One region of the Yersinia hibernica genome, then DNA from elsewhere that is predicted to be linked to it. Evidence: riboswitches for the same ligand, from Rfam matches in the RefSeq annotation. Region 1 holds a riboswitch; the other holds the start of a gene.

Region 1 (16,331 bases):
TCCACCGCTTGTGCGGGCCCCCGTCAATTCATTTGAGTTTTAACCTTGCGGCCGTACTCCCCAGGCGGTCGACTTAACGCGTTAGCTCCGGAAGCCACGCCTCAAGGGCACAACCTCCAAGTCGACATCGTTTACAGCGTGGACTACCAGGGTATCTAATCCTGTTTGCTCCCCACGCTTTCGCACCTGAGCGTCAGTCTTTGTCCAGGGGGCCGCCTTCGCCACCGGTATTCCTCCAGATCTCTACGCATTTCACCGCTACACCTGGAATTCTACCCCCCTCTACAAGACTCTAGCTTGCCAGTTTCAAATGCAGTTCCCACGTTAAGCGCGGGGATTTCACATCTGACTTAACAAACCGCCTGCGTGCGCTTTACGCCCAGTAATTCCGATTAACGCTTGCACCCTCCGTATTACCGCGGCTGCTGGCACGGAGTTAGCCGGTGCTTCTTCTGCGAGTAACGTCAATCACAAAGGTTATTAACCTTTATGCCTTCCTCCTCGCTGAAAGTGCTTTACAACCCGAAGGCCTTCTTCACACACGCGGCATGGCTGCATCAGGCTTGCGCCCATTGTGCAATATTCCCCACTGCTGCCTCCCGTAGGAGTCTGGACCGTGTCTCAGTTCCAGTGTGGCTGGTCATCCTCTCAGACCAGCTAGGGATCGTCGCCTAGGTGAGCCGTTACCCCACCTACTAGCTAATCCCATCTGGGCACATCCGATGGCGTGAGGCCCGAAGGTCCCCCACTTTGGTCCGAAGACGTCATGCGGTATTAGCTACCGTTTCCAGTAGTTATCCCCCTCCATCAGGCAGTTTCCCAGACATTACTCACCCGTCCGCCGCTCGCCGGCAAAGTAGCAAGCTACTTCCCGCTGCCGCTCGACTTGCATGTGTTAGGCCTGCCGCCAGCGTTCAATCTGAGCCATGATCAAACTCTTCAATTTAAGATTTGTTTGATTTGCCACCGAAATGGCGATGCTCAAAGATTACTTTCTGCAAATATGCATTCGAACCGAAGTTCAAATGTGTACTGCTTTGGTCACTCTTCAAGACTTTGATTATTTCTGCCTGTCGAAACAGGCTTTGATATCGTCTTGCGAGTGCCCACACAGATTGTCTGATAAATTGTTAAAGAGCGTTCGTTACCCGTTTGCCTTGCGGCGAATCTTACGGTAACGCGGGAGGCAGATAATACGCTTTCCCGCTGAAGAGTCAAGGAATTATTTTGTTTCTTGCGAAGTCAAAACCGTTCTTTTCTCTTCCTGACCCGGCGAGATGTGTTTCGTTGTTCCCGGTCAGTGGAGGCGCATTATAGGGAGTTCCTGACAGCCTGCAACCCCTAATTTGAAAAAACTTTTCAACCGCTGATTCTTTAGTCAAAACGCCATTAAATTGGCAGTTTTTCCAGCGATGGAAAGCCGTAGCCCTGTAAAACGGGTAATAAAGCATCAGTGCCAGCATTAAACGCCATGCAATACGCGATGTTTTCTTCATCGGAAGAAATCACATTTTCTTGGGAAGATATGAGCCAGGCAGTACGGCGCGCGATGGCTGCACCAGAATCAACCATCCGGGTACCTTCCGGTAATACTTGAGCCAATTCTTCTGTTAATAGAGGGAAATGAGTGCAACCCAATACAATGGTGTCCGGTGGTTCGCGCATCGCCAGCCAAGGATGAAGGATTTTCTTTAAGGCTTCCTTCGGAACAACACCACCATGTAACTTGGTTTCCGCCAACTCCACCAGCTCAGATGATCCCAGTAACTCAATTTTGCAGTCTGTCGCAAAGCGTTCAATCAAATCACGAGTATAAGAAGCATGAACTGTGCCACGGGTGGCCAATAGGCCGACCACGCCATTACGGGTTAGGCGCACCGCAGGTTTGATAGCCGGGACAACCCCCACAACAGGGAAAGTAAAACGTTCGCGTAGTGCGGGAAGGCAAACCGTGCTGGCAGTGTTACAGGCGATAACGACAATCGCCAGCGGATGGCGCTGTTGTGCCGCAGTGACAATGTCCAATACGCGCTCGACGATGAACTCGCCGGACTTCTCACCATAAGGGAATGCGACATTGTCGAACGCATATATATAGTGGAGATCCGGCAGCAATTGCCGAATCTCTTGATAGACAGATAGCCCGCCAACACCGGAATCAAAAATCAGCGCTGTCGGGCGAAGCGCAGCATCAACCTTGTTAGAAGTTATAACTTCCTGTGAGGTAATACTCTCGTCCAGCGGTTTTATAGCCATAAGCCGTTTCGTATTCTTTATCAAACAGGTTAGCAATTCTACCACGAACTGTTAGATGAGAAGTAACCGGATAACCAGCTGAAACGTCTAGTGTGCTATAACTCGGCAATTCACGTTGGGTCGAGTTATACATCGAGGTGCTATTATCATAGCGTTTGCCGAAGTACTGATAAGAAACGTCCATATCAATATTGAACATCGTCCAATCCAACTGATATTTAGCTTGTTGCTTAGAGCGGCGAGCTAAGACCTCATTATTAAGATCATTACGTGGGTCAATGTATTGCAATGTGACCGCGTGGGTAAATATGCCGGTAGTCAGGTTCCCAGTCCATTCCACGCCTTTTATCGTCGCTGAATTAACATTGTAATATTGCCCAATGTAGGTCAGCGGGGCAGAGTAGTAATCAATCAGGTTGTCAATTTTGTTGTGATAAGCAGACAAGCGCCAGTCAACCGGCCCGGTGATGCCTTCCAATCCCGCTTCCCATTGGCGCGATTCTTCCGGTTTAAGGTTACTGTTGGGTTCAATCCGTGGGCTGAAGCGCTGCGCTCCGTGCTGTTGACCCAATGATGGTGCCAAGAAGCCGGTACCATAAGATAAGGTCACACGATAGTCGGGAACAAACTCCCAGCCAGCCGCGGTTTGCCAAGTTTCATGCCAACCAAATTGTTCATCTTTATCTTCACGACCAGAAGCTTCTAATGTCACATTGCCTATTTTCTGCTGCCCAGTCAGGTATAAGCCGGTGTTATCGCGCTTGTAGGTATCAGAAATAGTAGTGTTGGATGAAGCCAAACGTTGCTGCTGCCAATCAAGCCCTGCGCTTAGCGTCGCATTTTCAAAGCTATAAGTGTTGCCCCATTGCAGATTACGCTGATCCATATCGTCGAGCGTAGTGGCTACCCCATAGCGGCCTAATTGGCTGCTGTAGTTGTAATCTTTATATTTTTGGTAACTCGCAATGAACTGAGAAGAGTAAGCGCCTGAAGCATAACGCAAGCCAGCATCATAAGTGTGGTTATACAAACGCTCTTTATCACCACTGTATTCCGGCAGATAAGGGGTACTGCCGACGTCATAATCGGTGCTATTGGTGTAACCATAACCGCGAACAAATCCCGAAATCTCTTGGTTGAACTGATGATCCAATCCTGCCCAGAAATTTTTATTACGAAAACCGTCTCGGTCACTGTCCACCGAATAATTAGAGTCAGGTTTGATATTGAAACCATTGGTGGTTTGATAGCCACCCGCCAATGTTGCCAAGGTATCACCAAAACGTTGGCGAACACTGCCATCATATTGCTGGTAGCCTTTAGAGCCGACCCCGGCATTAATCTGCGCGCCTTCTTGGTCAGATTGGGTAATCACGTTGATAACACCGCCAATGGCACCAGAACCATAAACGGCGGAGCGCGGCCCGCGGATATATTCCACTCGCTGTACTAAGGAAATGGGAATCTGATTAAGACTGACACTGTTGACAATACCGGTGCGCGCCAGAGGAATGCCATCAACTAAGACCAAAACATGCCGAGCTTCAGTGCCGCGGATATACATAGAAGAGCCCTGACCCAGCCCCCCGGTTTGAGAGATATCCACCCCCGGTAACCGGCGCATCACTTCATTGAGGCTTTTTGCCTGCCAGCGGTCAATATCATCGCGGGTAACAACATCAGCGGGAGCTAATACCGTCGAGACCGGTTGTTTAAAACGGCTGGCGGTCACCATCATTTCATCTTTATTACCGGTGGTGGTGGTGTCCTGCGCCCAGCCAGAAAATGCCGTCACAGAAAGGGCTGTGAACAGCGAATATTTTTTAATTGTCATTAGAAATAGCATCCAAACACACATAGCGGATGCCGCAGTGCCATGGCCGGTATTACGCGACGACCACGAATATTGCGACGTATACCGGCAGGTCTTCGGGCTTGGGATCTCTGCTAAACAGAGCCGGCGATGACTTCCCATCCTTACGGACAGTGTCTGATTGAAACCTATCGCCTTAACTTCCCCTTACCGCTGCGCGTCAGCTCCGGATTTACACCGGATTCCCTTTTAACTCTTAAGTGTTTAAGTCACAACATGAGGCCGGACCGCCATGCTACGATCAAGTCAAATAGATGTCTAGACTTCCAACGTTAGAACGTGGAATATATATAACAAAACTGGACATCACTTCCACTTTCCCTACAATCCGCAGCAGCAACTCTCTTTTATACTGGCCAGACGAGAAAAATCATGACGCCCGACATCCTGCCGACAGATAGCTACGACCACCAATTAGCGGAAAAATCTGCCCGTCTTCAGGCGATGATGTCGCCGTTTCAAGCCCCTACCGCGGAAATATTTCGCTCCCCAGCACAGCATTACCGCATGCGGGCCGAGTTCCGTATTTGGCACGATGGCGATGATCTGTACCACATCATGTTTGACCCGCAGACCAAGTTGCGAATTCGGGTCGAGCAATTCCCGGTGGCTAGTTTGCTAATCAATCGTCTGATGAGTGCCCTGATGGCCGCCATCAGAGCTGAGCCCATCTTGCGCTACAAACTGTTCCAAATTGATTACTTATCGACTGTGAGCGGTAAACTGATCGCGTCCATGCTATATCACCGGCAAATAGATGAAGAATGGCAGCAAAAAGCGCGGCAATTACGTGACCAGCTGCGCCAGCAAGGTTTTGATCTGCAACTCATCGGCCGGGCATCAAAAACCAAAATCATGCTGGATCACGACTATATTGACGAAGTGTTGCCGGTCGCCGGGCGCGAGATGATTTATCGTCAGGTCGAGAATAGTTTCACCCAACCTAATGCTGCGGTGAATATTCATATGCTGGAATGGGCGATTGACGTCACTCAACAGGCTAGCGGTGATTTATTGGAGCTGTACTGCGGCAATGGCAACTTCTCGCTGGCATTAGCACGTAATTTCGAGCGGGTGCTGGCGACTGAAATTGCCAAACCGTCAGTGGCAGCGGCGCAATACAACATTGCCGCCAATCATATCGACAATGTGCAAATAATCCGGATGTCTGCAGAAGAATTTACTCAGGCAATGCAGGGTGTTCGCGAGTTTAACCGATTGAAAGGTATTGATTTAAGCAGCTATAACTGCGAAACCATTTTTGTCGACCCACCGCGCAGCGGGTTGGATGATGAAACGGTCAAACTGGTACAGGCTTATCCGCGTATCCTTTATATCTCCTGTAATCCAGAAACACTGTGTGCCAATCTCGAGCAACTGCAACACACCCATAAAATCAGCCGATTAGCGCTCTTTGATCAGTTCCCTTACACCCATCATATGGAGTGTGGCGTTTTACTGGAAAAACGCGGCTAACAAAAAGCAAAAATCGTAGATAAACAAAAGGGCAACACGATGTTGCCCTCTATATTAAGTGATATTAATCAATAAGAAAGTTATTGCGGCTGTTGATTATCGGTATCTGAGTCAGTATCCGTCTGTACCGATTTACGTGCTTTCAACTTAAATAAAATCCAAAACACCAACACCACACTCAGAATCGAGGGCACAAAGTTAGAGCCAATCGCCGGATGCTCAACCCGAACAATCGCGCTATACAATAAAATGCCAAGTAAAAAACACGCAGAAGCCAACACTGGCAGGCCTTGCGGCATGGCAAAATTAAGGTAGCGCTGATGCAGGCAATAAACCGCTAAGATTAATGTCAGCAGCGGAAAGACGGAAAAGGGGACAAACCCGCTAAATAACGCGTTAAATGAGCCGTTTATTGCCAGCCCCGTTACCAAGGCCAAAAGTAGCGTGCCGGCTTCACGGTGAGACTTTTTTTCAGAGCAAGATTGTTCCATCATTTTCCTTATCTTATTAAGCACGGGCCACTGCGAGTTTTTCCTGCTCGCGACGATACCAATAATAAGCGCCCTTGGCGATCATCCGCAGTTGCAAAACCAAACGTTCTTCTAACTGTCGCCGTTGTTCGATATCCACGTCCAGCACTTCTGCACCCGCACTGAAAACAATTGTGACCATGGCCTCAGCTTGGGCTTCAGTAAAGCTGCGCGGCATGTGATTTTCCAGCTCTAGATAGTCAGCCAGTTCAGCAATAAAATGCTGTATTTCACGTGCTACAGCTGCACGAAATGCAGCGGAAGTCCCGGAACGTTCCCGTAACAATAAGCGGAACGCATTGGGGTTATTACCAATAAATTCCATAAATGTGGACACGGAGGTGCGGATGACACTGCCGCCCTTGGCAATCCGTTGACGCGCCTGGCGCATAAGTTGGCGTAACATCAAGCCGCTTTCATCGACCATTGTCAGCCCAAGCTCATCGACATCACGGAAATGCCGGTAAAAAGAAGTCGGTGCGATACCCGCCTCGCGGGAAACTTCCCGCAGACTCAGGCTGGCGAAACTCCGCTCAGCACTCAGCTGGCTGAACGCCGCTTCGATAAGGGAACGACGAGTCCGCTCTTTTTGTTGTGCTCTGACGCCCATAATCGTACCCAAGGGATATCCAAATTCTCAATCTAAGACATATAGTCAACAATATACCAAACTTTATAGTAACAACCGTTATATAAACGTATCATTCCAATACGGAATTGCTACTTTACAGCACACATCACGGTGATTTACCCATTGTTTATTGGGTTATACTGAGGATAATGTTAATATAGCGTTGTAATTTTGTATAATAATAGGTCTCTCCTACATGCAACAGCACTTCCATTTTGATGCCATTGTTATTGGCTCGGGTCCTGGCGGTGAAGGTGCCGCTATGGGGTTGGTCAAGCAAGGTGCCCGCGTTGCCGTGATCGAACGGTATAATAATGTGGGCGGTGGCTGTACCCATTGGGGCACCATCCCTTCCAAAGCTTTGCGCCACGCCGTTAGCCGTATTATCGAATTCAACCAAAACCCACTCTACAGTGACAATGCCAGAACCATCAGCTCTTCTTTCGCTGATATCTTAAACCATGCGGATCGCGTTATTAGTCAGCAAACCCGTATGCGCCAAGGCTTTTATGATCGCAATCACTGCCAAATGTTCTCTGGTGATGCCAGCTTTATAGACGCCAATACTATTAACGTACGTTATGCAGATGGCACCAACGATACACTGCGGGCCGACAACATCGTGATAGCGACAGGCTCACGCCCTTATCGCCCAGTAAACGTTGATTTCACCCACGAACGTATTTACGACAGTGATACTATTTTACAACTCAGCCATGAACCACAACACGTTATAATCTACGGCGCAGGGGTGATTGGCTGCGAATATGCGTCAATTTTCCGTGGGCTGAGTGTCAAAGTTGATTTAATCAATACCCGCGACCGTCTGCTGGCTTTTCTGGATCAGGAAATGTCAGACGCGCTCTCTTATCACTTCTGGAATAACGGCGTGGTTATCCGCCACAACGAAGAATTTGAGCAGATTGAGGGCACTGTTGATGGAGTTATTGTTCATCTGAAGTCAGGCAAAAAAGTTAAAGCGGATTGCTTGTTATATGCCAATGGCCGCACCGGAAATACCCATGGTTTGGGGCTGGAAAATATCGGGCTGGAAGCCGATAGCCGGGGTTTGTTGAAGGTCAACAGCATGTATCAGACGGCACTGTCTCATGTGTATGCGGTGGGTGATGTCATTGGCTACCCGAGTTTGGCCTCTGCCGCTTATGACCAAGGACGAATTGCAGCGCAAGCGATGATCAAAGGCGAAGCAAATGCTCACCTGATCGAAGATATTCCCACCGGGATTTATACTATTCCGGAAATCAGCTCGGTAGGTAAAACCGAGCAGGATTTGACGGCAATGAAAGTCCCCTACGAAGTTGGCCGGGCGCAATTTAAACACCTCGCGCGGGCGCAAATCGTAGGTATGGATACCGGCAGTTTAAAAATCCTGTTCCATCGAGAAACCAAGCAGATCCTTGGTATTCATTGCTTTGGTGAACGCGCTGCTGAAATTATCCACATCGGCCAGGCCATCATGGAACAGAAAGGAGAAGGTAATACTATCGAATATTTCGTTAATACGACCTTCAACTATCCAACCATGGCTGAAGCCTACCGAGTGGCAGCACTGAATGGATTAAACCGCCTGTTCTAAGGTGGGATTCATGCGCTCTTGCATGTGTTCACGTATCGCCTCGGCAAGTTGCTCATAGCGGCCACGCAATGGGGAACCGGGGCGGTACACCAATGCAATAGTGCGCTTTGGCACAGGCTTGTAGCATTCAAGATAACAGACACCATCACGTTCTCGTTCATTTGGCACCGCCAGTGATGGCAATAACGTAATTCCGCTCCCCGCGGCAACCATGTTGCGCAGTGTTTCCAAACTGGTAGCACGGAAATGCGTGTCTTCTTCAGCGCCTGCCTGGAAGCAGAAACCCATGGCTTGATCTCGCAAACAGTGACCATCTTCCAGCATCAGCAACTTCTCGCCCGCCAACTCATGCATCTGCACTTTGTCACGACCCGCCCATGGGTGATCAGTATAAATCGCCAATTGCATCGGCTCATCAAAGAGCGGAACTTCAATAAAGGCCTCGGTTTCTTTGACCAGCGCCAAAATCGCACAATCCAGTTTACCACTATCCAACTGAGCCAGAAGATTTTGGGTTTGCGCTTCGTGCAGATACATTTCCAGTTTTGGGAATGTTTGATGCAGCATAGGAATGATTTGCGGCAACAAATAAGGCCCAACCGTGGGTATAAGCCCAATATGCAGCGGGCCAGACATACTCTCGCCCTGTAAACTGGCCATCTCTTTAAGCACTTTGACTTCACGCAATACTGTTCTGGCTTGCTCCACCAGCAACAATCCAGCCTGTGTAAACAGTACCTTACGGCTAGTGCGCTCTAATAACATCACGCCCAGCTCATCTTCCAACTTACGAATCTGGCCACTTAACGTGGGCTGACTGACATGACAAGAGTCGGCGGCGCGCCGGAAATGCCTGAATTCAGCCAGCGCCACTAAGTATTCTAAATCACGAATATTCATCGCTGCTCCGCTTTATGATAGCCATTAACGATAGATAAGATAGCAATCAGTGATTAGAACTATCAAGTGATAAAATGAATAATGTGTCCCAACGAAAAGATACCTAGAAAAATTGAAATATTTCATTTTTTAATTAAGGAGTTACAGATGCTTACTCATCACGAAGGTAAAAAAATTCCACACGTCACTTTCCATACCCGCCAAGGCGACCAGTGGGCTGATGTAACCACCGATGACTTGTTCAATAATAAAACTGTAATTGTATTCTCGCTGCCGGGTGCCTTTACCCCAACCTGTTCTTCCAGCCATTTGCCACGTTATAACGAACTGGCCGGGGTATTTAAACAGCACGGTGTTGATAGCATTCTGTGTGTATCAGTCAATGATACTTTCGTGATGAATGCATGGAAATCCGATCAACATGCTGAAAATATTACTTTTATTCCAGATGGCAACGGTGAATTCACCAAAGGCATGGATATGCTGGTTGAGAAAGCTGACCTAGGCTTTGGCCCACGCTCATGGCGCTACTCCATGCTGGTGCGTAATGGTGTGGTCGAGAAAATGTTTGTCGAACCCAACAAACCAGGCGACCCGTTTGAGGTGTCTGATGCCGACACGATGCTGAAATATCTGGCTCCTGACTTCAAAGTACAGGAATCTGTTTCTGTCTTTACCAAACCAGGTTGCCCATTCTGCGCCAAAGCGAAACAAATGTTGCAAGAGCGCGGGGTTCAGTATGAAGAAATCGTGCTGGGCAAAGATGCCACCACCGTCAGCCTGCGCGCAGTGAGCGGCCGTGGGACTGTGCCACAAGTATTTATTGGTGGCCGTCACATCGGTGGCAGTGATGATTTAGAAAGCTATTTATCCGCTTAATAACATTAATAAAACGAAGATAAAGTCAATATACCCCGAGCCATTGAAATTGCAGCCAGGCCGCAAGTGAACGCCGCTGCAATATCAAGTACAAAGGGTATGCTTGGTAGGCTTCGGCCTACCTTTTTTTTCAGCTAGGAGTAGCCATGAAAACCTTAAACGTTGATGTCGCCGTGATTGGCGGCGGTACTGCTGGGCTTGGCGCTTACCGCGCTGCCAAACTATCCACCCCAAATGTGGTGATGATTGAAGGTGGCGAATACGGTACCACCTGTGCGCGCGTCGGTTGCATGCCATCCAAACTGCTGATTGCGGCGGCTGAAGCTGTACATCAGATTGAAAAAGCCCCCGGTTTTGGTATCCATCCGCAAGGTAACATCCTGATTAATGGCCGTGAAGTCATGAGTCGTGTGAAGCGCGAACGCGACCGTTTTGTCGGTTTTGTCCTGGAGGGTGTCGACAGCATTCCAGCCAATGATAAAATTCAGGGTTATGCCCGCTTTATTGATAACAACACGTTACAAGTTGATGGGCATACTAAGATTATTGCGCAGCGCATTGTGATTGCGACCGGTTCGCGCCCAACTTGGCCTGCGGCGTGGAATGCGCTGGGTGATCGGCTCATTATCAATGATGACGTTTTTAACTGGGATGACCTGCCCGAATCAGTCGCTGTTTTCGGCCCTGGGGTTATCGGGCTGGAGCTGGGCCAAGCACTGCATCGGCTTGGTGTTCAGGTCAAAATGTTTGGTGTAGGTGGCGGTGTCGGCCCGCTAACTGACAGTATTGTCCGCAATTATGCTGCCAAAACGCTGGGTGAAGAGTTCTATCTCAATCCTGATGTAAAAGTTGAAGTGATGCAGCGCGAGGGCGATAAAGTCTTTATCCGCTATCTGGATGAAGCCGGTTCATCACAAGAAATTATGGTGGATTATGTTTTAGCCGCCACCGGCCGCCGGCCGAATGTCGACAATCTGGGATTGGAAAACACCTCATTGGCCCTTGATGATAGCGGTGTTCCAACCGCCGATCGGCTGACAATGCAGACCAGTGTGCCCCACATTTTTATTGCCGGTGATGCCAGTAACCAGCTGCCATTACTGCACGAAGCCAGTGATCAGGCCCGTATCGCGGGGGGCAATGCTGGCGGCTTCCCTGAAGTGGTGCCGGGGTTACGCCGTAGCCCAATTTCTGTGGTGTTTTCTGATCCGCAAATCGCGATGGTCGGTTCTACTTTCCGTGAATTATCACAGAAGTTCAGTGCCTGCGGTTGTTTTGACATCGGCGAAGTCTCTTTTGAGAACCAAGGCCGTTCACGGGTCATGCTGAAAAACAAAGGTATTTTAAGGGTTTATGGTGAGCAGGGAACCGGCCGCTTCCTGGGGGCCGAGATGATGGGGCCAAGTGCGGAGCATATTGCGCACCTGCTGGCTTGGGCTCATCAACAGCAAATGACGATTAATCAAATGCTGGATATGCCATTCTACCACCCGGTTATTGAGGAAGGCTTGCGTACCGCATTGCGTGATTTGCAGTCCAAATTAAAATTGGGCACTGACGAGGCTGAACGTTGCCTGCGCTGCCCAGGCGAATAATATTCCTCCGTCATATTGACCGCATTATTGCACCGGGCATAAAGCCCGGTTTTTTGTTTTATTTCTCAGAACCGCTGCCAGCCCCTCTAATTCATCGTTTATTGTTTTTGAGATCAAAAACAACAGGCACAATCAATGTTATCTGTTTATTCAATAACAACTCGGCGGGTGGTTGGGGCAAGGGTTGGGCGCGTTTAATCACGGCCAATGCTTCGCGATCTAAGGCCGCCACTCCGCTGCTCTTAATCAGCTTAGTCGCTAATACGTATCCCTCTTGATTGACCGCAAAATGGACAATCGCAGTGCCTTGTTGGCGCTGCTTTCGCGCCGTGGGCGGGTAACGTTTAAACCCCGCCAGATGCCCTTGCAAGCGGCTTCTCCAATTCATATGACTCTGTTGATTTTGCAAAGAATCACTGTTCGCCGCCGCCGCAACTTGGTGGCTCTCTCCAGATAAAGGCGTGCTGGTCGCCACTGCGGGCATCGCTGGTGTACTGCTCTCCGGCGGCGGCTCCTTAATAGGTTGGCGCGGTTTCGTGACTTTCTGTGGTCGCCGCTCTGCTTTGGTCGGCTCTTTTGGGCTGGTATCGACCTTTTTTTCGACAATCAATGAAGCATTAGAGTGCTCGGGAGCCACCACAAGCTGATTCGCTGCTTCGGGTTGATGTTCCACCGGCTCGACCGGCGGTTCATTGATATTTTGGCTGATGCCCACTACCGACTCTTGCTCCACATTTTGGCTAAACTCCGGTTCTGTCGACAACGCGAGCATCATCGCCACAGGGGAGATATCGGCATCGAGTGGGGGCGTATGGGTATGGCTCAGTAACCATATTAAATAAATATGAATGCCACTCATTAAAGTGGCACTTACCCACCAAAGGATGGTGCTAGAATCATTCTGCCGTTTTTTCATAAATTAAATCGCCATATTCCTTTATTTTTAATAAGTTACCCTCAATTAATTATTCTTCAGCAAAGGCAATATGCAGGCGATCAGTGAGTGGTTTAAACAGATAGTTCAGTAACGACCTTTCCCCCGTGCGGATAAAAATATCAACGGACATACCGGGCCGGATTTCCAACTCAGTTTGCGTGATATCAATTGCGATAGTTAAGGGATAATAAGGCTCTAAAGTATGCGGATGTTGTATACGGTCTGCGCCAACGTGTAATACAGAACCTTGTAATCGCGGTGTATGGCTTTGATTAAAAGCAGAAAAATTAAGGTCTACCGGCAACCCGACCATCACCTTATCAATTAACGATACGGGAAGTTGGGCTTCCGCTAAGAGTGGCTGACCACTGGGAACCAGCTCCATTAATATTTGCCCGCTACTGACTATCCCGCCAATAGTGTGCTGAGCAAGCGCGATGATTGTGCCACTGACCGGGGCATAAATACGTGTGTTGGCTAATTCATATTCTGCCACCTGCAAACGCTGCTCTAACTCCTGAGTGCTTTGCTGCGCGGTGGCCAGTTGTTCGCGATTCTCACTTTTATACTGCTCACGGCGTTGTAAGATATGCTGCTCTGTTTCACTAATTTGCTTATGAAGTTCTAATATTTCACTGCTATTTCTCTCTATATTGGCACGCAGTGAAATCGCTTGCTGCTCCATCTCTAACAGCTGGTTTGCCGAAGCGTGCCCATTTTTCGCCAGTAATTGGATCCCCTGTAATTGCCGCTGAAATAAGTCAAATTGGCGCTGGTTATGGCCTCGTATTGTTTGTAACCCATCCAACCGGCTCTCGTAACGAATAATTTGTGCGGACAATCGAGCAATTTCACTGACTTGCGCCTGCCGACGATGATGAAAAAGCTGTTGCTGCAAAACAACATTACGCTCAACGGAAGATTGCACCGGGTGTTGGAGCAAGATGGGCGGGAAGATAATTGCCGGTAATTCATGCTGTTCGGCACTAAGACGTGATTCCTGAGCCAGTGCGCCTAAATACTGATGCCGTAGGTTATCCCGATGGCTACGCACTGCGGTATCATCCAGCGTGATAAGTAATTGCCCCTCGGTGACATCATCGCCCTCAGAAACATGCAATTGTTGCACACGCCCGCCTTGCAACGGCTGAACCAATTTCCGATTTTCGGCGACGACAATATGCCCCATAATCGCAATCCCTTTATCCAGCGGAGCCAACCCAGCCCAAAATAAAGAACCAATAAAACCCGCCAAAACCAATAATCCACCAAGGCTAAGGTATCTGCCACTATTGGTCTGTAGCCGCGGTGGGGGGTAGCCCAAGTTCTTAGCCGCACAACGACCTGATTCAGGTAACATCGGTTATTTCTCCATCCTTGGGTGATTAAATATTATGATTTTTGTGATGCTGTACGGGCTGGGGCAACCCCATAGGACATGCTGCTATCCCAAGACTTTTTACTTGCAGGCACTTTGACTGGCGTTTTAACTGCGGACTTATCCGGCCCCTGAACCTGCCGCAAAACGGCTTCGGTTCTGTCAAACAATTCCATCCGCCCTTGATTGAGTAGCAATAAGTAGTCGCTACCCGATAACAGCTCCGGCTTATGGGTGATCATCACGATAGTGCACCCCTGCTGTTTAAGACGCAGAATGCTTTCCAACAACGCTTTTTCACCTTCTTTGTCCAAGCTGGCATTCGGCTCATCCAACACAATAAGGCGCGGCACACCATACATCGCCCGGGCCAAAGCAATACGCTGGCGCTGACCACCAGAAAGCACCTCATCCCCCTCGCCGAGCTGAGTGTCATAACCCCGTGGCAGATGGAGGATTAAGTCGTGTATCCCCGCCATCTGAGCCGCGGCAATCACTTTTGCCGTCTCGATGTTGCCAAAACGGGCGATATTTTCCGCAATCGACCCACGAAATAGCTGAATATCTTGCGGCAGATAGCCAATAAACTCCCCCAAATGGGCTTTGTCCCATTGAGATAAATTGGCGCTATCCAAGCGCACCGAACCGCTGAAAGCCGGTTTACACGCCACCAATAGTTTCGCCAATGTAGATTTGCCGCTACCCGATGGCCCCAAAACACCCAAAACATGGCCAGGATGTAGTTCAAAGTTGATGGAATATAAAATTGGGGTATGAGTGCCAGGCTGACAAACAGTGAGCTGCGTTACACTGAGTTTCCCTGTTGGCGCAGACAAAACCATCCCCACCGGCACCGGTGGATGCTCAGCCAATAAATGGGCAAGGCGCTGATAAGACAGCCGCGCCTGGCTCCATTGTTTCCAGACGGCAATTAACTGATCAATTGGGCTCAAGACCCGGCCAATTAAAATCGACCCCGCGATCATCACCCCCGCCGTAATTGCGCCGTCAATAACCAGCAATGCACCCAGCCCAAGCATCATTGATTGCAAAGCTTGGCGACTGGATTTAGATACTGCGGTCACTTGGCTACTTTTGTCACTGGCGATATTTTGTTGATAAAGGAAATGTGAATGTTGCGTGAGCCAGCGCTGGCGCAGTGCATCTAGCATGCCCATCGCTTCGATGGCATCGGCATTACGTAAATTGGCATTCGCTTGCTGAGTTGCTTGGGAAGTGATGGTTGATGCTTCTTTCAAGGGTTTTTTACATACCCACTGGTTAAACCAGGCCAGAAAAATAAGCACACATGCGCCTACCGTGGCCAAAACACCCAACCAAGGATGGAGGACAAAAATAACCAGCAAATACAGTGGAAACCAGGGGACATCAAAAAAAGCAAACAGGGCATTGCCGGTCGCAAACTGGCGTAAAGATGTTAAATCATTCAAAGCTTGGGCGGCAGGTACTTTATGTCCGCGAAGCTGGGATGCAAATGCCGCATTAAATACCCGTTGATTAAGTTGCATATCAATGCGAGTTCCGAGCCGAATAACTATCGCACTACGAACCCATTCAAGTAAGCCAATAAATACAAATATTCCGAGGACAAGAATCGTCAGCATCAGCAATGTCATGGTATTGGCTGATACCAGAACGCGATCATAAACTTGCAGCATGTAAATAGCCGGAGCCAACATCAAAATATTAATTACTGCGGTGAATAACCCGATTCCCCAGAGGATTTTTTTGTGCCCAGCGAGCACAGAGAGAACCGTGATCGGTGTTAGCTCAGAGGTTTTATATGATTCCATGGCATCAATTTCCATACTGAAAGTCGCATTGTCACCTGAGTTCGTATTATTTTATTTCTCAATAACAATACTCATTTTGTCCACCGCCACTATGACTCGGTAGGCAATAAAAAATCAGGGCGGTGGTGTTAATATTATTTCGTTTGCCAAAAATCATTTTTTAGCGACCATGATTAAGCGGCTGATAATATTTCGCCCCCTTCAATCACACCCACAGTTTCAATCACTATGGGTTCGGACATGACATCACCACTAGTGACATAAAACTGTTTAGCCGTAATCATATCTTTAAGGGGAGTATCTATATCAATACCCTGACTTTTAAATTTCGCCAATATAGGGCCAGCATTTCCTCTGAGTAAACCAAACATAGCAAGGTTTTTCCCTTCCAGATCATCTGAATAATTGCGATGATGGGATAAATGAAATAACATACTTAGCGAATTTTCGGTATCATCTGCGGTT
Region 2 (16,331 bases), 2.3 Mb from region 1:
TGGCAATCGGGATCTGGGTAATGCAGAACACCCCCATAAATTTGACCACCGAGCCACTGACACCAAATTGTGGGTCTGGAAAGGCCAAACCGAGCTGTACCGAGGTGACAAAATAGGTGGTTAAGTCCGCCAGCATGGCACAGAGGAATACCCCAACATCACGGCGCAACCCGGCCTTACAGGCCAATTTCCAGACCAGATAGCCCACCACCGGCCCAATGACCGCCATTGACATGCCATTCGCCCCTAAGGTCGTCAAACCGCCGTGTGCCAATAATAGCGCTTGGAACAGCAGCACAATCGCGCCCAACACCGCCACCACGACCGGCCCAAACAGAATGACCGCCAGCCCGACACCGGTTGGATGTGAGCAACTGCCGGTCACTGAGGGAATTTTCAACGCAGATAACACGAAAATAAAAGCGCCGCACAGCGCCAGCAGCACTTTTTGATTACTGTCTTCAGAGACAATCTGTTTTAAGCGCACCAGCCCCATAAACAAGCACGGCAGGAACAGTATCCACCAGGCCAAGGCCCACATTGGCGGTAAAAACCCCTCCATGATGTGCATCGCAAAAACATCATTGGGTGCCAGTGTTAGCAGGATGGCGATGGCCACTCCGCTATATGAAAGTTTCTTTAACTCTTTTTCCATTTCCATTAGTTGCTCCAATCACTTTGGATATCGGTTAAAAAACTGAACGGTTCATTATTTTTAACTTACTGTTATTAAATAACTAATTTCTGCTTATTCACTAAAATAGTCGAGAAATAGGGCAATGGCTGGTCAGCGGCAATGGTATCTAACTGACGCCAGCACACTTCCCCGGGCAATGAGGCTTCCGACATCAGGAGCGCATGTGGGAACAGGTTTAATCGGCCCAACAGCGCCTGAATTCGGGCGAAACGGCCATAAACTTTCATCAGCACCACACAGTCGTGGTCACGCAGTGCGCGCTCCAGTTCAATTTCCGGGGCAGTGCAAGACATAATCGCCAGTGACTGTTGCTCCATTGCCAGCGGTAAACCGGCGCGCGAGGCAATGGCAGCAAAGGAGGTCACGCCGGGTACAATTTCCAACCAATCTGGCCGACCAATACGTTCTAGCAAAAATACCCATGTGCTAAATAACATGGCGTCGCCAAGGGTGATAAACCCGACCTGACGGCCATTGGCAACTTCCGCCTGTAACTGTTGCGCCACCTCATCCCAAACTGCTTGTTTTTCGCGGTCATCAGCGCTCATCGGGAAATGGCAGCTGCGGATTTCGGTTTGGGGGGATAAATATTCCCGCACAATCGACAATGCCAGACTGTCGCCGCCCTTACGCCCCGCCGGGGCATACAGCACATCAAGCTTGCCGAGTAATCTGGCGGCTCGTACGGTGATTAAATCGCTGGCTCCGGGGCCAACTCCTAATGCATAAAGTCTGCCGCTCATTACGCCGCCTCCTGCTGTTTTTGTTGTAAAGCATGGTCTAAATGTTCGACAAACATCTGGCGAATCAAGGGGTTTTCCCCCAAACCTTGCAGCCATGACTGAGCACGGATGCCGGCAAGCTCCAGTTGTGATTGCCATGAATCCGGCTCATCAGAGGCCATGTCATTGATAGCGTGGTCACCGGCCACCAACATCAATGGCATTAAGTGAACTTTGCGCACCCCCTGCTGCTGTAAGCGGGTAATGATCTGACTGATTTCCGGGTAACTTTCGACGGCACCGACCAAGGCGGGGAAGTTCAGAGAGGTCATTAAATGGTCCAGGCAAGCATAAGCCGAAAAGGCATAGTGACTGGCACCGTGGCCCATAAATACCACGCGCTCATCAGCCGCCAGTGGGGGCATTTGCGCCTGGAGCGCCACCAGTAATTGCTGATAATCGGCAAAACGACTCAACAGCGGCGTACCCAATACCAAGTGGTGGAAACATTCACTGAAGCTGCGCACTTCATTAGCCACTTTCTCGTATTCATCGCCATTAATGACATGCAAAGATTGAATAGCCACATCCTGGTAGCCTTGCTCAGCCAAGAGTTTCAGTGCTTCTCGCGGGTTATTGATAAGCAGGCCATCGCGTTTGCGCAGCTTGCGAATAATCATTTCTGATGTAAATGCACGGAACACATCACGATCGCTGTAAGCCGCAGCCAATTGCTGCTCACAGGCATCAATATTCTTTTGCCGGGTGTGTGCGTAACTGGTGCCGAAACTGATGACCAACAGTGCCTTTTTCATTTTATTGTCCTCGTTGTTGCTGCCAGTGCATCAGATGCTGGGTAACTTCATCCAATGAAGTCACTGGTTGCCCAATGCCCCCCAACACCACTGTGGCCGGGCGTAGCACCACAATGCAGGGAATATTCAATGCCAGACAGGGAGCCACTTTTTCCTGATAACCACCTTGTGCGCCCGATTCTTTGGTGATGACCACATCCGGCCCGCAAAACTCATACAATGCTTGATTGAATTGCATGCTAAATGGCCCGCGCAGTGCAATAATCTGATCCACCCCCAATCCCAGCGCCTCACATTGGCTCAATACTTCTGCTGTTGGCAGCACCCGCACGAATAAGGTTTTACCTATCAATTGCTGCTGATACTCAGCTAACTGCTTACTGCCAGTCGTCAGCAACACTCGCGGCCCCAGCCGCTGTGCTACAGCGCAGGCGGCCGCAATGCTGTCCACTTTGTAGAGCAGGGGGTGATTGAGCGCTTCAATTTCACTGGGGCGCAGATAGCGGGTTAGCGCCACATTAGCTTGCCGGCAAGCGGTAGCCACATTGTCACTGAGCAAATCAGCATAGGGATGCGAAGCATCAATCACCCACAATAGGTGTCTATTGATAAGGAAATCAGCCATCTCGGCCGCATCCATCCGCCCTACCAATATCTCGCCGCCAATATCCCCCGCCAGTTGTTTGCCAGCATCGGTGGCAACCGATAGGCTGTAGCGCTCGCCTGCGCTGTCCAGTAATTGACAAATCAGCCGCGCATCACTGGTGCCACCAAAGATATGGATCGGCGGATAATCCTTGCTCATAGCGCATCGCCCATCATAATGAATAGCCCCGCGGAGTAATCATCAGCCCGTGACGACAATAAGTGGCCTGATTTCCCACAATCACCAAACTGGTCATGTCTACCGGCTCATAATCCATGGCTGCCAGAGTGGTTAACCATTTTTCCTGCTTTTTACGCCCTGCCGCTTTCACCACGCCGACCGGTGTTTCAGCTTTTTTCCACGGCTGCATTAACTCAAATGCCCGCGCCAAGTGCCCTTCACGGCCACGGCTGCGTGGGTTATAGAAACAGATAACAAAATCTGCCTGCGCCGCCGCGATAATGCGCTTTTCAATCACCGCCCATGGCGTCATCAAATCACTCAGGCTGATGTGACAAAAGTCATGCATCAGCGGCGCGCCGAGCAGTGAGGCCGCAGCAATGCTGGCGGTAATCCCAGCCACCAGCCGCACCTCTAGGTCAAGCTGTTGCTGTGTAACCAGCTCCAGCACTAAGCCCGCCATCCCATAAATACCCGCATCACCACTGCTGATAAGCGCCACGTTATGGCCCGCCATGGCCAGATCAATGGCCGCCTGACAGCGCTCAATCTCTTTACACATGCCAGTTTTAATCACCTGTTTATCTAGGGTCATGGACTTAACCAAATGGGTATAGGTTTTATAACCGACGATAATTTCCGCCTCGCGAATAGCGGCGATAGCGTCCTGGGTCATCATCGATTCACTGCCCGGCCCGATGCCAATCACGGTTAACATTAATGCGATACTCCCAAAGTGATGGTGACGCCCTGCTGGCGCAGAGTATTGCCAACCAATTTACCGTCACTCATTAGCCAGGCGACGGGTTGTGAAACGCTGCCGACACCCACCGTTTGGCGGACAAAATCAGAAGCAGGGAAACGTTGCTCATGGCGGCTCAGTTCGCCGACACTAAACAGTTCAAACGGCACCCGCCAGCACTGAGCCAATTGGTGTAGCGCCGGTTCGTCTTTCTTGATAGTGACACTGCCAATAGCGCGCAATGCCATGATATCGAAATGATTTTCTGCCATTTGCTGTTGCAGCAATTCAACCAATGTTTGCAGTGACGTCGCACGGCGGCAGCCAATGCCCGCCACCACCCGGCGCGGCACCAGCTTGTAAACAGGTAATGGCAGTGGCGGCAGAGTGTCACGCAGGGTGATGCACACTAAAGCGTCCAGTTGCGGCAATGCATCCAGAGAATCAACCGGGATAAACCCGCGGGTATCGCAGCGCGCGCGTTCAACCCGCAGAGGGGTATCCCACCACAACCCAACTTTTTGGCTGCTAACCAGCATTTGATTGACCACTTTGACTGCGTGACGGAAATCCTGCATTTCGGCATCCAACTGGGTTGCCAAGGTGTCCAGCGCGGCCATCTCGTTAACATCGGTGGCGGTGGTTATCACCGGGTCTGCCCCCAAAAGGCCCGCCAGATAGCGAGTTAGTGTATTTGCCCCCCCCACGTGACCCGACAATAAACTGATTACGTGTTGCCCGCGCTCATCAATCACCACCACCGCAGGGTCGGTCATTTTGTCCTTAACTAATGGCGCAATAACCCGAACGGTCAGGCCGATAGCCCCCACCACCACCAGCGCCGAATACTGTTTAAACGCCTCGCGTAGGGTATCGCCAAAACTGCCGTTGAACGGCAAAAAGCCCGGCTCCAGTAGCTTGTCACTGGTAAAACAGGTCAGCGGTAAATGGGTTTGCAAACGCCGCGCCAGCCGCACGCCACCGGGCGTCAAGCAAAAAACGGCGATAGATTCAGGCTTGACGATATTCATGGCTGAACCCCGCATCATAGAGTTTGGAATAGTGGTATTCATCGCCAAGGAATGCCCCCACCAAAATCAGTGCAGTTTTATGAATCGCCGCCGCCTGAACCAACTCGGCGATATCGGCCAATGTGCCGCGTACCGTGCGGCTTTCCGCCCATGTCGCTTTGTACACTACGGCGACCGGCGTATTGGCGGGATAGCCACCGGCAATTAAACGCTCGGCAACGCGGTCCATTTCTTGTACTGACAAGAAGATAGCCATTGACGTTTGGTGGGCCGCAAAAGCTTCCAGTTGTTCCAATGGCGGCATCGGGGTGCGCCCCTCAATCCGGGTGATAATCAAACTTTGCGCCACTTCCGGGACGGTATATTCCACACCCAGTTGCGCCGCCGCACCCAAGAAAGCACTGACCCCCGGCACCGAGACAAAGCCAATGCCATGTTCACCCAAGACCTCGCCCTGCTCACGAATCGAGCCGTACAAAGAGAGGTCGCCGGTTTGCAACCGCACCACCAATTTGCCCGCGCGCACGCCATCCACCATCAGCGTAATGATTTGCTCCAAATTCAAACCCGCGCTGTCGTGGCACTCCGCTTGGGGGGAGCAATACGCCAGCAATTCGGTGTTGATAAGCGACCCGGCATAAATGACTACCTGTGCCTGTTGCAGCAGGCGGTAACCTTTTAAGGTAATCAGCTCTTTGTCACCCGGCCCGGCCCCAACAAACCAGACTTTTTGCGTATCCCATGTTTGTGTAACCGCTGTCGATACGGCATTAGGCTGCTCAGACATTGCTCGCCTCCTTGTGGCAGGAAATAAGATAAGTAGGATTATTCGGTTTAAAATAGTGCCCGCTGCCCAGAGGGGTTAGAGTGGCGAGTTGCAATTGCACACAATCCAACTCGCTGACGGCGCAGGTCTGTAAATGGCTTAATGCTTCATTGAGGTTATTGAGTAAAATAAAGGTCAGAACCAGGCGGCCACCGGGATTGAGCATCATCAGCGCCCAGTCGATAAGCTCCGTTAAATGGCCACCGCTGCCGCCGATAAAAATGGCATCGGCTTTATCCGCCAATGGCTGTGGCGCGATGCCCGCGATGATGGCCACATTGCTGCACCCCAACCGCTGACGGTTTTCATCAATTAATTCAAGGGCAGCCGGATTGCGCTCAATGGCGCTCACCCGTAAATGGGGGAAACGCAGCGCAGCCTCCAACGCCACACTGCCGGTTCCGGCACCGACATCAATTAGGTGAATGGCACTCGGCAATTCCAATCGCTCCAAGGCCAATGCCCGCACCGCTTCTTTGGTCATCGGGACTTTTTGCCCGCGTAAGAACAATTCATCTTTCATTGAGGATAACCACCACATTCATGTCATAACGGGCTGCCACTTGATCGGCCGGCAGGCGGTGGATGCGCTCGTTGGATTGCGAAAGGTTTTCACCAATAATTAGGGTGCGAGATAGGCCACGTTGGTGCAGCGCATCGGCAATGGCCCGTGGGCCAATAATTCCATCGGTCACCATCGCCACTTTGTCGTGCTGGAAAATCCAGTCAAAATCCGGTTCGCGGCCATGGCTGCTGGTGAGGAAAAGGTCATTCATGTCCAGCGCGACTTTGGCGCACAAATATTGAATTGCGCTGATGCCGGGGACGATCTGCAACTCCTCGGCGCTGAAGTTCGCTGCCAATAATTTCCCGATGCCATACAGCAGAGGATCACCGGAGGCCAAGACCACAATGGCGCGATTTTTGTTGCTATCCAGCCACTCTAATAACCCCAGCAGATCAGAATCCAGTAAGCGCGACTCTTTGCTATTGCCACTGAATGTTGCCAAGTGGCGTTTACCACCAATCAGCACCTCGGCTTGGTTAATAACCCGCCGCGCTTGCGCAGTCAGATACTGAGTATCACCGGGGCCAATACCCACCACAGTAATCATCGGAGCGCCTCCACAATCTCATCCAGTGGCCGGCTACTGCCCAGCACCTGATTATCAAAAGAGAATAAAATGGCGTCACACTGGGGTGGATTAACGGAAAAACGCATCATTTCAGCGACCCGTTCACAAATGCGCACCGCAATGCGCGAATACACCTGCTGCCAGCCCTGTTCGGCAATTAACTCCATTGCCGCTTCTGTGGTATCGCACTGATTAACTTCAAGTAATAACGCATGCGGCGCGCCCAGTAAGGCCAGATGCGCCACCAGCGTTTCCATCCGTCCGTCCGCAATATGGCTGTGAGTGTGAAAAATACCGGCGGCCACTTTGACTAATTTGCCGGGGTGCCCCACTAACAGGACGTGGCGAAAGCCCAGCCGCACTGTTTCTTGCAACATATAACCGACGAAATTACTCATGGTGACCACCCGCTGACTATCGAGGCCCAGATGGTCGCGAACAAAACGCTCGCCGTGATTCCCCGGCACCAAAATAACGCGATCTTCACCCGCCGCCCGTTTCATCTCCAACTCCAGCGCCAATGAGCGTTTCCAGCTCTCTTCTGACATCGGCGTCACAATGCCGGTGGTGCCGATGATGGAAATGCCGCCCAGAATCCCCAACCGCCCGTTGTAGGTTTTCTTTGCCCGTTCTTCCCCTTCTGGCGCGAAAATTTCTATCTCTGCACCGCGTAGTGGGCCGATGACCTCGCGCACAGCGGCTTCGATAGTCTGGCGTGGGGTGCGATTAATGGCGCTGCTGCCCAGCGGCAGACCAATTCCTTTGCGGGTGACCGTCCCCACCCCTTCACCACCACGGAGGGTAATCTCCGTAAGTTCAGTGAGTGTCACGCGGGCAAAAATCAGCATGCCGTGGGTGGCATCAACATCATCACCGCCGTCTTTGCGAATCGCCGCAGTTGCCTGCTGGCCTTCAATCAAAGGCTGCTCAACATTCAAACACAGGGTGATGCCAGAGGGAGTGACAATAGAAATCTGATCAATCACTTGCTGGCGCAACACCATCAGTGCGGCCACCTTCGCCGCCGCCGTGGCACAAGAACCGGTGGTGTAGCCTTTGCGGTATTGCTTGCCATTATGCCAAATGCTGTCTAATGGCTGGTTTTGCTGCATAATGTCAGCACTGGTCAGACTGTCACTCATACCGCCCCCCGTAACTGGTAGAGGATGGCATTGACAATGGCCGCTGCCACATTACTGCCCCCTTTGCGCCCCAGTGCGGCAATGCAGGGCAAATCACTGTCAACTAGCGCATCTTTGGATTCTGCCGCCCCGACAAAACCGACCGGCACACCGATAACCGCCACCGGCGTGGCTTGCCGCTCCAATAAGCGGAATAACGCGGTTGGCGCATTGCCGAAGACAAATAGCTGTTCACCGGGTTCTGCCAACGCAACATCCACCGCCGCCATCGAGCGGGTAATACCCTGTATTGGCGCACTTTCTACCACGCGAGGGTCACTGATATAGCAGCGGCATTCACAGCCCATCTGCTTGAGCAGGGTTTTATTGATGCCCGACATCGCCATGGTGGTATCGGTGTATAAGGTACACCCCCGGCTGATAGCCTTCGCAATACGGCTCAATACCTCCGGTGAAAAATGCAGAATATCCAGCCAGTCAAAATCGGCTGTGGTGTGGATAACCCGTTTGATAACCGCTTCATGCATCTCACTGACAAACACATAATCGGGCCGTTCATGGGCAATAATGTCACCAATAATAGCAAAGCTGTTTTGCTCGATTTCTTGTGGATTCTTTATATAGCTCATGGGGTTATCCTTATCAAATCCCGGCCAACAGCAGCCTAGCCAATGCGAATAGTAAAAGAGCCAATAACGACGCCATCGTCATCAAATGGATGCTGCGCGGGATATCACTCAGGGCCACGTCACGCCGCGCATCACCCATCCAGGGTTTTTCTACTCGCTCACCAAAATAGTCATTTGGGCCGCCCAAGCGGATACCCAGCGCACCCGCCACCGTGGCTTCTGACCAAGCACAATTCGGGCTGGAATGCTGATAACGATCACGCCAGCCAATGCGCAGCGCCTGCCGATAATCGGCCTGAATCAGCCAGGCGGCGGCACTCAGTAGCAACCAACTCAAGCGTGCTGGAACCCAATTTGCCAAGTCATCCATGCGCGCCGAGACATACCCGATCGACCGATATTTCGGTGTTTTGTATCCCACCATCGAATCAAGGGTATTGACCGCTTTGTAGGCCATTGCCAACGGCGCACCGCCCAACATTAAGAAAAACAGCGGTGCAATCACGCCATCAACACTGTTCTCCGCCACGGTTTCCACCACGGCGCGGGTAATTTGCGGTTTTTCCAGTTGCGAAGTATCCCGCCCGACAATCCATGACAGTTTTTCGCGACTTTGCGCCAATGACCCCTGCTGTAGCGCAGTAAACACCAACAGTGCCGCGTCACTCAAACAGCGCCCGGCCAGCAAGGTGTAAATCATCCACACTTGCGCCAGCCAGCCGAGCCACGGGTTAATCGCTGTCATCAGCCATAAAAACCCCCAACTGGTCAGCCCGGTGATACCGACCACCAGCAACCACAGCACCGCCCCGCCCCACTTCAGCGCCCGCTCACTGCGGCAGACTGCGCGGATGACTCGTTGCAGTTGAGTAATCAGGTTGCCAATCCAGCGCACCGGATGCGGCCAGTGCGGCGGGTCACCCAGCCAATGGTCCAATAAGAAAGCAACAAACCATGCGCTCAGGGTCATAGCACACTCCGGGCGGCAGTCAGCCAGCCATCCAGTAAACCGGGGCGTTGAGCAAAGTGAATATGCAGGTAGCTGGCCTGAGTCCGTTTTACTTGATAGCCACTGCGCCAGCGCTGGATAACTGCACCATCGCGCCACTTGCTGCTATCAAAAACTGGCGTCAATGGGCTGGTAAAATCGGAGTAATGGAATTCATGACCGCGTAAAATCTCGCCTTGTGCTGCCAATAACGTGTCACTGTTGGCCTGTGCTTGGCAGTAGCCAAAGCGGGTTAAACGTTTTCCCATCCGGCTGTCACCGGCCAAGATTCCTACCATCGAATGGCGTTGCCCATTCTCATCAGTTAAACCTTCGCCCAGATACATCAAGCCGCCGCATTCGGCATACAGCGGGATTTGCTGCCGGTGGGCTTGCTGTAATGCGGCATGCATCGCGGTATTAGCGGCCAACACCGGGGCGTGGATTTCCGGGTAACCGCCCCCCAGATAAATCATCTGGCAGGCGGGCAAATGGCGGTCATGTAGGGGGCTAAAACGTTGGATGCGCACCCCGGCTTGCTCTAGCAAATCCAAGTTATCGGGATAGTAAAAATTAAAAGCTTCATCTTCGGCTAAGGCCAATGTTAGGCCATCAGCCAAGGCCTGCGGGGGTAATGCGGGCGGGGTGCCCACCGGGAGTTCAGTGGCAGAAGTCAGAGCCAGCAATCTGTCCAGATCGATAAATTCTTCAACCTGCTGAGCCAGCCGTTGCCAACGTGGGTCGCTATCTGGCTGTTTGCCAGTTGGTCCGCCGCGCTCTTGCGCCGGAATCAACCCTAAGTGGCGCGATGGCAATGCCACATCTTCCATCACCGGCAAACGACCCAATACTGGAATGCCGCAATAGTGTTCTATGGCATGGCGAATAAGTTGATAGTGATTATCTGAATTGACGCGGTTAACAATCACGCCTGCAATGTGGAGATTAGGATCAAATTGGCAAAAACCGAGCACGGTGGCGGCAACCGAGGTTGATACGGCCTTGCCATCAACTAACAAGATAACCGGGCAGCCCAACTGTTTGGCCATCGCCGCACTGCTGCAATAATCAGGATCAGTCCCATAGCCGTCATACAACCCCATGACGCCTTCAATCACCGCAACATCGGCATGGCACATATGCTGGTTATACAACCCATTGAGGGTAGCGGATGGCAGCATAAAGGCATCGAGGTTGCGCGAAATTACGCCACTGACGGCGGTATGCCAGCCAGTATCCAGATAATCCGGCCCGACTTTGAAAGGTTGCACCGACAATCCACGCGCCATCAGCGCCCGCAAAATACCCAGCGTGACAGTAGTTTTACCGCATCCACTGCCGGTGCCTGCGATGATAAATGCTTGTTTGCCTGAGTGTTGCATAAAAAAATCCCGCCATTTCAAGCGGGATTTGCAGGGTCAAAAAGGTGCAGTTACGCAACGACACCGCTGCGCGCATCTGATGACAACCCGCTTCCCACCGAAGGAGTTGAAACTCTTTTACTGATTTGGCAGGTCTTCTGGCTTAGCTTCATCCTCCCCCGCTACCTTCCCAATCCTATGGATCAGTGGTCTCAGCGGGTTCGTCAGCATCACAGCAGCGGGGGCTGCGGGGGATTGTCACCCCCTTCCCAATCGTGACTTTAGTGCAAGTACACGACATAACCATTTCAGTAACTGAAATTATCTAATTACAGTAGACTCTGTTATTAATTTCTTTTCTTACTATGTAATTTATCTCTTTATTTACACTGTTATAACAGGCCATTTATTAATTGATAGCCTGATAGAATTCCTTAAAATTAATATACGCCTTTCTGATCGGAAAAAATGGTTAATTTTATTTTTTGCGAATAATTTTTTTGCTAAACCATAACAAATAATTGTCACTGAATATGATTATTAACCATTAAAAACAATAAGTTATGATGACATTTTAGTTAAAAAAAACAGCAATAAATTGCCATTATTTATTTTATATTATTAATACTAGGTTTAATTTTTAAATAGATAATCTTGAGTGAATAGCATGACCAATTGATATTAGATCAATAACTGTCATTCCATTTCGCTACGCTCAGAAGAAAGCGAGCGAAATACCTGCGGTGTCACATTGTAAGTCTGACGGAACACTTTGCAGAAATAGCTGGTCTGGGAAAAACCTAAATTCTTGGCAATACTGGCAATGCTCCAGTCACTGTGTTGCAACATCTCACGGGCATTAGCCATCCGCTGCTGATTGACCCAGGCATTAAAGCCGATGCCCTGATATTTTTTAAACAATTTGCTGAAGTAGTAAGGGCTGAGATAAACCTTCGCGGCCACTTCTTCCAACCGCAATTCTTCCGATAAATGTGTGTCAATATAGCGCAATGCTTTCTTCATTTTACTGTCGTGGGGGTGAACCGGGCGTATTCTACCCGGTTCTTTGCTGCCCATATTGTCATTGATAACCACAAAGTTGAGATGCTTTTTGAGGCAATTCTCCACAATCAACTTCAGTAAATCCGCTGAAGCAATCACCCGAGAAAAATCCATAATGGGCACATTGTGGAATTCATCCATCAGTGCCGGATTCTGTTGCCAGTGATTATCAACACTAAGGATATCAATTAAGTAAACATCCGAATGTAGCCGCACCTGACCGCATAGCACAAACCCGACCAAATGGCCGGCGATAACTAACGGGATAGAGAAATCCGTTAGCCCGGCGTGGCAACGGTAAATGCAAGGCTCATTGGATTTTGAGGCTTCAAGGCCACCACAGCGATCACTCATTCGGCAACGCAGGTGGTTAACCGGGTCTTGGCGCATCAATTGACAAAATGGGGTGAAGTTAAAGAGGTCAGAAATTTCTTCGCCGTGAATATTCACCACGACCACAGCCAGCCCGGTTGCCTGAGCAAAATCCTGCGCGATTTTATTTATGAGCTCTGAGTTTAGAGAACTGGCAGAAATCATGATAAAACCTCTCAGTTAATTTTAATTTATTGTTATTAAGTTTCGTTTGTTACTATAAATCATCCCTGTAATGAACAATGTGTTGCTGCTTTGTTATATTTTCATTCCTATTTGCAATGTGGAAAACCCATATCCCTGTCGAGGTTTGTGCTTTAGTGAAATGAAGGAAAATAACAATTCACTTTACCAGAGTCATAATCAACAGGGGACTATAATCAGTCTATTAACCAGAATAGATCACGAAATTCCCTCATCTTAATACCTATTTGCAGTCCCAAGATGAGGAAATCATCATTAATTTTTAATAGCCTAATTTACTATTTCTTCATCATCCAACTTACAGGTCTTGCACGGCAGGTTTTTACCAATAAAGAAGCGGTAAACAGCTGCACCCAAGCAAGCACCAATAATAGGGGCCACAATAGGAACGATGAAATAAGGAATATCACGACCACCGGTCATCGCGAGTTTCCCCCACCCGGCAAAGAAAGTAAATATTTTAGGGCCAAAATCACGCGCGGGGTTCATAGCAAAACCGGTTAATGGGCCAGTCGCCGCACCAATCACCGCCACCAGAATACCAATTAAAAGCGGCCCTAATGCCCCACGAGGAACACCATTGCCATCATCCGTCAATGCCATAATCAGCCCCATCAAAATTGAGGTAATAATGATTTCAACAAATGCGGCTTGCCATACACTAATAGCCGGTGATGGGAAGGTACTGAAAATACTGGCCAGTTGCAGACTATCCAAACTGCCGCGCACCATCTGATGTGCCGTTTCAAAATCAGTGAATAAATTGTGATACAGCATATAAGACAGCGCCGCACCACCAAAAGCCCCGGCAATTTGCGCAACACTGTAAGGAATAACTTTACGGCCTGGGAAGCAGGCAAACAGCCATAAAGCAATGGTGATGGCTGGGTTAAGATGAGCACCAGAAATCCCGGCAGTCAAATAGACGGCCAGTGAAATTCCAAGCCCCCACACAATACAGATTTCCCACAAGCCAAAACTAGCACCGGCCACTTTCATTGCCGCCAAGCAACTAATACCAAAAAATAAAAACAGCCCGGTGCCAAGAAATTCTGCCATACACTGGGCTTTGAGTGAGTCGTTCATAGGGTTACCCTGCTTGAAGTTATTATGATTAATACGTTGTGTTCAGTAATGCACGGCCCTTGACTCAACCACTATAAAGAGACAGAAAATGAAAGTGTTGTCGTAATCTGCCATTCATTAAACAAAAACTAGAGTTTCAATAACAAATTATTGCTATTGCGTCGTCATAAAACAACCGCAATGCCCTGAGAATAAACCAGTTAGAACTGAATTTAATAATGTGACTTTCTTGCCATTTATTCTTTCTATTATTGTTATCAAGCTCGCAGTTTCTCATTTTATGTGAGCCAACTCTTCCTTTATGTTAATGCGCGCAAATACCAAAGATAATATCGCCTGTCACCACTTAAATTTTAATTTTGAATCTGCCATAGCCAATTATTGTCACTCATCAATTATTAAATAGACTTAAAAAATAATAAGTTAATGTTTATGGTGACAATATTTTGTTATTTCGTCGCTAACCATTCTCGCCAGTAAATTCATTACAGCCATTCTTTTTCATTGCTTGTTTGTATATTCAATTCCAGCACGAACCTGACAACGTTATTTCTGAACATGACAATCCAAGCCAGAACACGGCATCTGATATTCCGTCGAGGTATTTATGCAACAAGAAGCACTAGGAATGGTGGAAACCAAAGGGTTGACCGCTGCCATTGAAGCTGCTGACACCATGGTGAAATCGGCCAATGTGACGTTGGTAGGCTATGAAAAAATTGGCTCCGGCCTGGTCACTGTCATCGTACGTGGTGACGTCGGGGCGGTAAAAGCGGCGACTGATGCTGGCGCAATTGCAGCCGCTAACGTGGGGGAAGTGAAATCTACCCATGTCATCCCACGTCCACACACCGATGTTGAGAAATTTTTACCCAAGGGAAATAGCCAATGAAAAGCAATGACCTGGTCGACCAAATTATGGCGCAGGTGATAGCAAAAGTCGGTGAACACGCTCCGGCGTCTTCTGCACCATCATTTGATAAACCATCATTCAATAAACAACCATCCTATAAACAACGAGATACGGCTATGGCTGAGAAAACTTGCAGTTTAACGGAATTTGTTGGAACCGCGATCGGTGACACGGTCGGACTGGTAATCGCCAACGTCGATAGCGCCTTACTAGATGCAATGAAGCTCGAAAAACGTTATCGCTCCATTGGTATTTTGGGCGCTCGCACTGGCGCTGGCCCGCACATCATGGCGGCGGATGAAGCAGTAAAAGCCACCAATACCGAAGTGGTCAGCATTGAATTACCACGCGATACCAAGGGTGGCGCTGGCCATGGTTCGCTGATTATTTTCGGTGGCGATGACGTTTCTGACGTCAAACGTGCGGTGGAAGTAGCACTGAAAGAGTTGGACCGGACTTTCGGCGATGTTTACGCCAATGAAGCGGGCCACATTGAATTGCAATACAGCGCCCGCGCCAGTCATGCATTAGAAAAAGCTTTCGGCGCACCGCTGGGGCGCTCTTGTGGTGTGATTGTCGGCGCACCGGCATCCATCGGTGTTTTGATGGCCGATACCGCCGTTAAATCCGCCAATGTTGATGTGGTGGCTTACAGCTCACCGGCACAGGGCACCAGTTTTAGTAACGAAGTGATTCTGGTTATCTCCGGTGACTCTGGCGCGGTTCGCCAGGCTGTGATTTCTGCCCGTGAGATCGGCAAAACGGTATTAGCCACCTTAGGCGCTGAACCGAAAAATGACCGCCCTTCTTATATCTGATGCCACAGTGAGGCTGTTTCATGAAATCGAAAAGATTTGAAGCATTGGCAAAACGCCCGGTTAATCAGGACGGTTTTGTCAAAGAGTGGATCGAAGAAGGCTTTATTGCCATGGAAAGCCCGAACGACCCAAAACCATCCATCAAAATTGTGAACGGCGTGGTGACTGAGCTCGACGGCAAGCCACAAAGCAGTTTCGACCTAATTGACCACTTTATCGCCCGCTACGGTATCAATCTAGAGCATGCGGAAGAAGTGATGAAGATGGATTCCGTCAAGTTGGCCAATATGCTGTGTGACCCCAATGTGTCGCGCCGCACCATTGTGCCGCTGACGACCGCCATGACACCGGCCAAAATCGTCGAGGTGGTTTCCCACATGAATGTGGTGGAAATGATGATGTCGATGCAGAAAATGCGCGCCCGTCGTACCCCATCACAGCAAGCCCACGTCACCAACGTGAAAGATAACCCGGTGCAAATTGCCGCCGACGCCGCCGAGGGTGCATTCCGCGGTTTTGATGAGCAAGAAACCACCGTGGCGGTAGCCCGCTACGCACCATTCAATGCTATTGCGCTGTTGGTTGGCTCGCAAGTGGGCCGCCCAGGAGTTTTGACTCAATGTTCTTTGGAGGAAGCCACTGAGCTGAAACTGGGGATGCTGGGCCACACCTGTTACGCGGAAACCATTTCAGTTTATGGCACTGAGCCGGTATTTACCGACGGCGACGATACCCCATGGTCAAAAGGTTTCCTGGCCTCTTCCTATGCATCACGCGGCTTAAAAATGCGCTTTACCTCCGGTTCCGGCTCCGAAGTTCAAATGGGCTACGCCGAGGGAAAATCCATGCTGTATCTGGAAGCGCGCTGCATTTATATCACCAAAGCCGCCGGGGTTCAGGGGCTGCAAAACGGCTCTGTCAGCTGTGTCGGCGTGCCATCAGCGGTGCCATCGGGCATTCG

The links. A riboswitch is a leader RNA that binds a small molecule or an ion and turns the genes downstream of it on or off. The one in region 1 is predicted to bind cobalamin.
Positions count from the first base shown of each region.
Region 2: it holds a riboswitch for cobalamin, as region 1 does, so the genes downstream of both, D5F51_RS11425 (cobyrinic acid a,c-diamide synthase CobB) here and btuB (TonB-dependent vitamin B12 receptor BtuB) in region 1, are expected to answer to the same signal.

Region 1 is NZ_CP032487.1:137,446-153,776, reverse strand. It holds rRNA gene D5F51_RS00715 (16S ribosomal RNA) at 1-946, opposite strand, end outside; gene murI (glutamate racemase) at 1,390-2,256, opposite strand; gene btuB (TonB-dependent vitamin B12 receptor BtuB) at 2,201-4,090, opposite strand; cobalamin riboswitch at 4,160-4,369, opposite strand; gene trmA (tRNA (uridine(54)-C5)-methyltransferase TrmA) at 4,502-5,605, shown strand; gene D5F51_RS00690 (YijD family membrane protein) at 5,686-6,099, opposite strand; gene fabR (HTH-type transcriptional repressor FabR) at 6,113-6,745, opposite strand; gene sthA (Si-specific NAD(P)(+) transhydrogenase) at 6,963-8,363, shown strand; gene oxyR (DNA-binding transcriptional regulator OxyR) at 8,346-9,263, opposite strand; gene D5F51_RS00670 (glutathione peroxidase) at 9,411-10,142, shown strand; gene D5F51_RS00665 (dihydrolipoyl dehydrogenase) at 10,289-11,737, shown strand; gene D5F51_RS00660 (energy transducer TonB family protein) at 11,829-12,653, opposite strand; gene D5F51_RS00655 (HlyD family type I secretion periplasmic adaptor subunit) at 12,703-14,034, opposite strand; gene D5F51_RS00650 (type I secretion system permease/ATPase) at 14,067-15,866, opposite strand; gene D5F51_RS00645 (heme acquisition protein HasA) at 16,040-16,331, opposite strand, start outside.
Region 2 is NZ_CP032487.1:2,405,341-2,421,671, forward strand. It holds gene cbiM (cobalt ECF transporter S component CbiM) at 1-661, opposite strand, end outside; gene D5F51_RS11370 (cobalt-factor II C(20)-methyltransferase) at 730-1,440, opposite strand; gene cbiK (sirohydrochlorin cobaltochelatase) at 1,440-2,234, opposite strand; gene D5F51_RS11380 (cobalt-precorrin-6A reductase) at 2,236-3,039, opposite strand; gene D5F51_RS11385 (precorrin-3B C(17)-methyltransferase) at 3,053-3,778, opposite strand; gene cbiG (cobalt-precorrin 5A hydrolase) at 3,778-4,833, opposite strand; gene D5F51_RS11395 (cobalt-precorrin-4 methyltransferase) at 4,814-5,620, opposite strand; gene D5F51_RS11400 (decarboxylating cobalt-precorrin-6B (C(15))-methyltransferase) at 5,613-6,182, opposite strand; gene D5F51_RS11405 (cobalt-precorrin-7 (C(5))-methyltransferase) at 6,172-6,774, opposite strand; gene cbiD (cobalt-precorrin-5B (C(1))-methyltransferase CbiD) at 6,771-7,907, opposite strand; gene D5F51_RS11415 (cobalt-precorrin-8 methylmutase) at 7,934-8,566, opposite strand; gene cbiB (adenosylcobinamide-phosphate synthase CbiB) at 8,580-9,536, opposite strand; gene D5F51_RS11425 (cobyrinic acid a,c-diamide synthase CobB) at 9,533-10,936, opposite strand; cobalamin riboswitch at 11,047-11,238, opposite strand; gene pocR (transcriptional regulator PocR) at 11,612-12,514, opposite strand; gene pduF (propanediol diffusion facilitator PduF) at 12,824-13,639, opposite strand; gene pduA (propanediol utilization microcompartment protein PduA) at 14,247-14,531, shown strand; gene pduB (propanediol utilization microcompartment protein PduB) at 14,528-15,370, shown strand; gene pduC (propanediol dehydratase large subunit PduC) at 15,391-16,331, shown strand, end outside.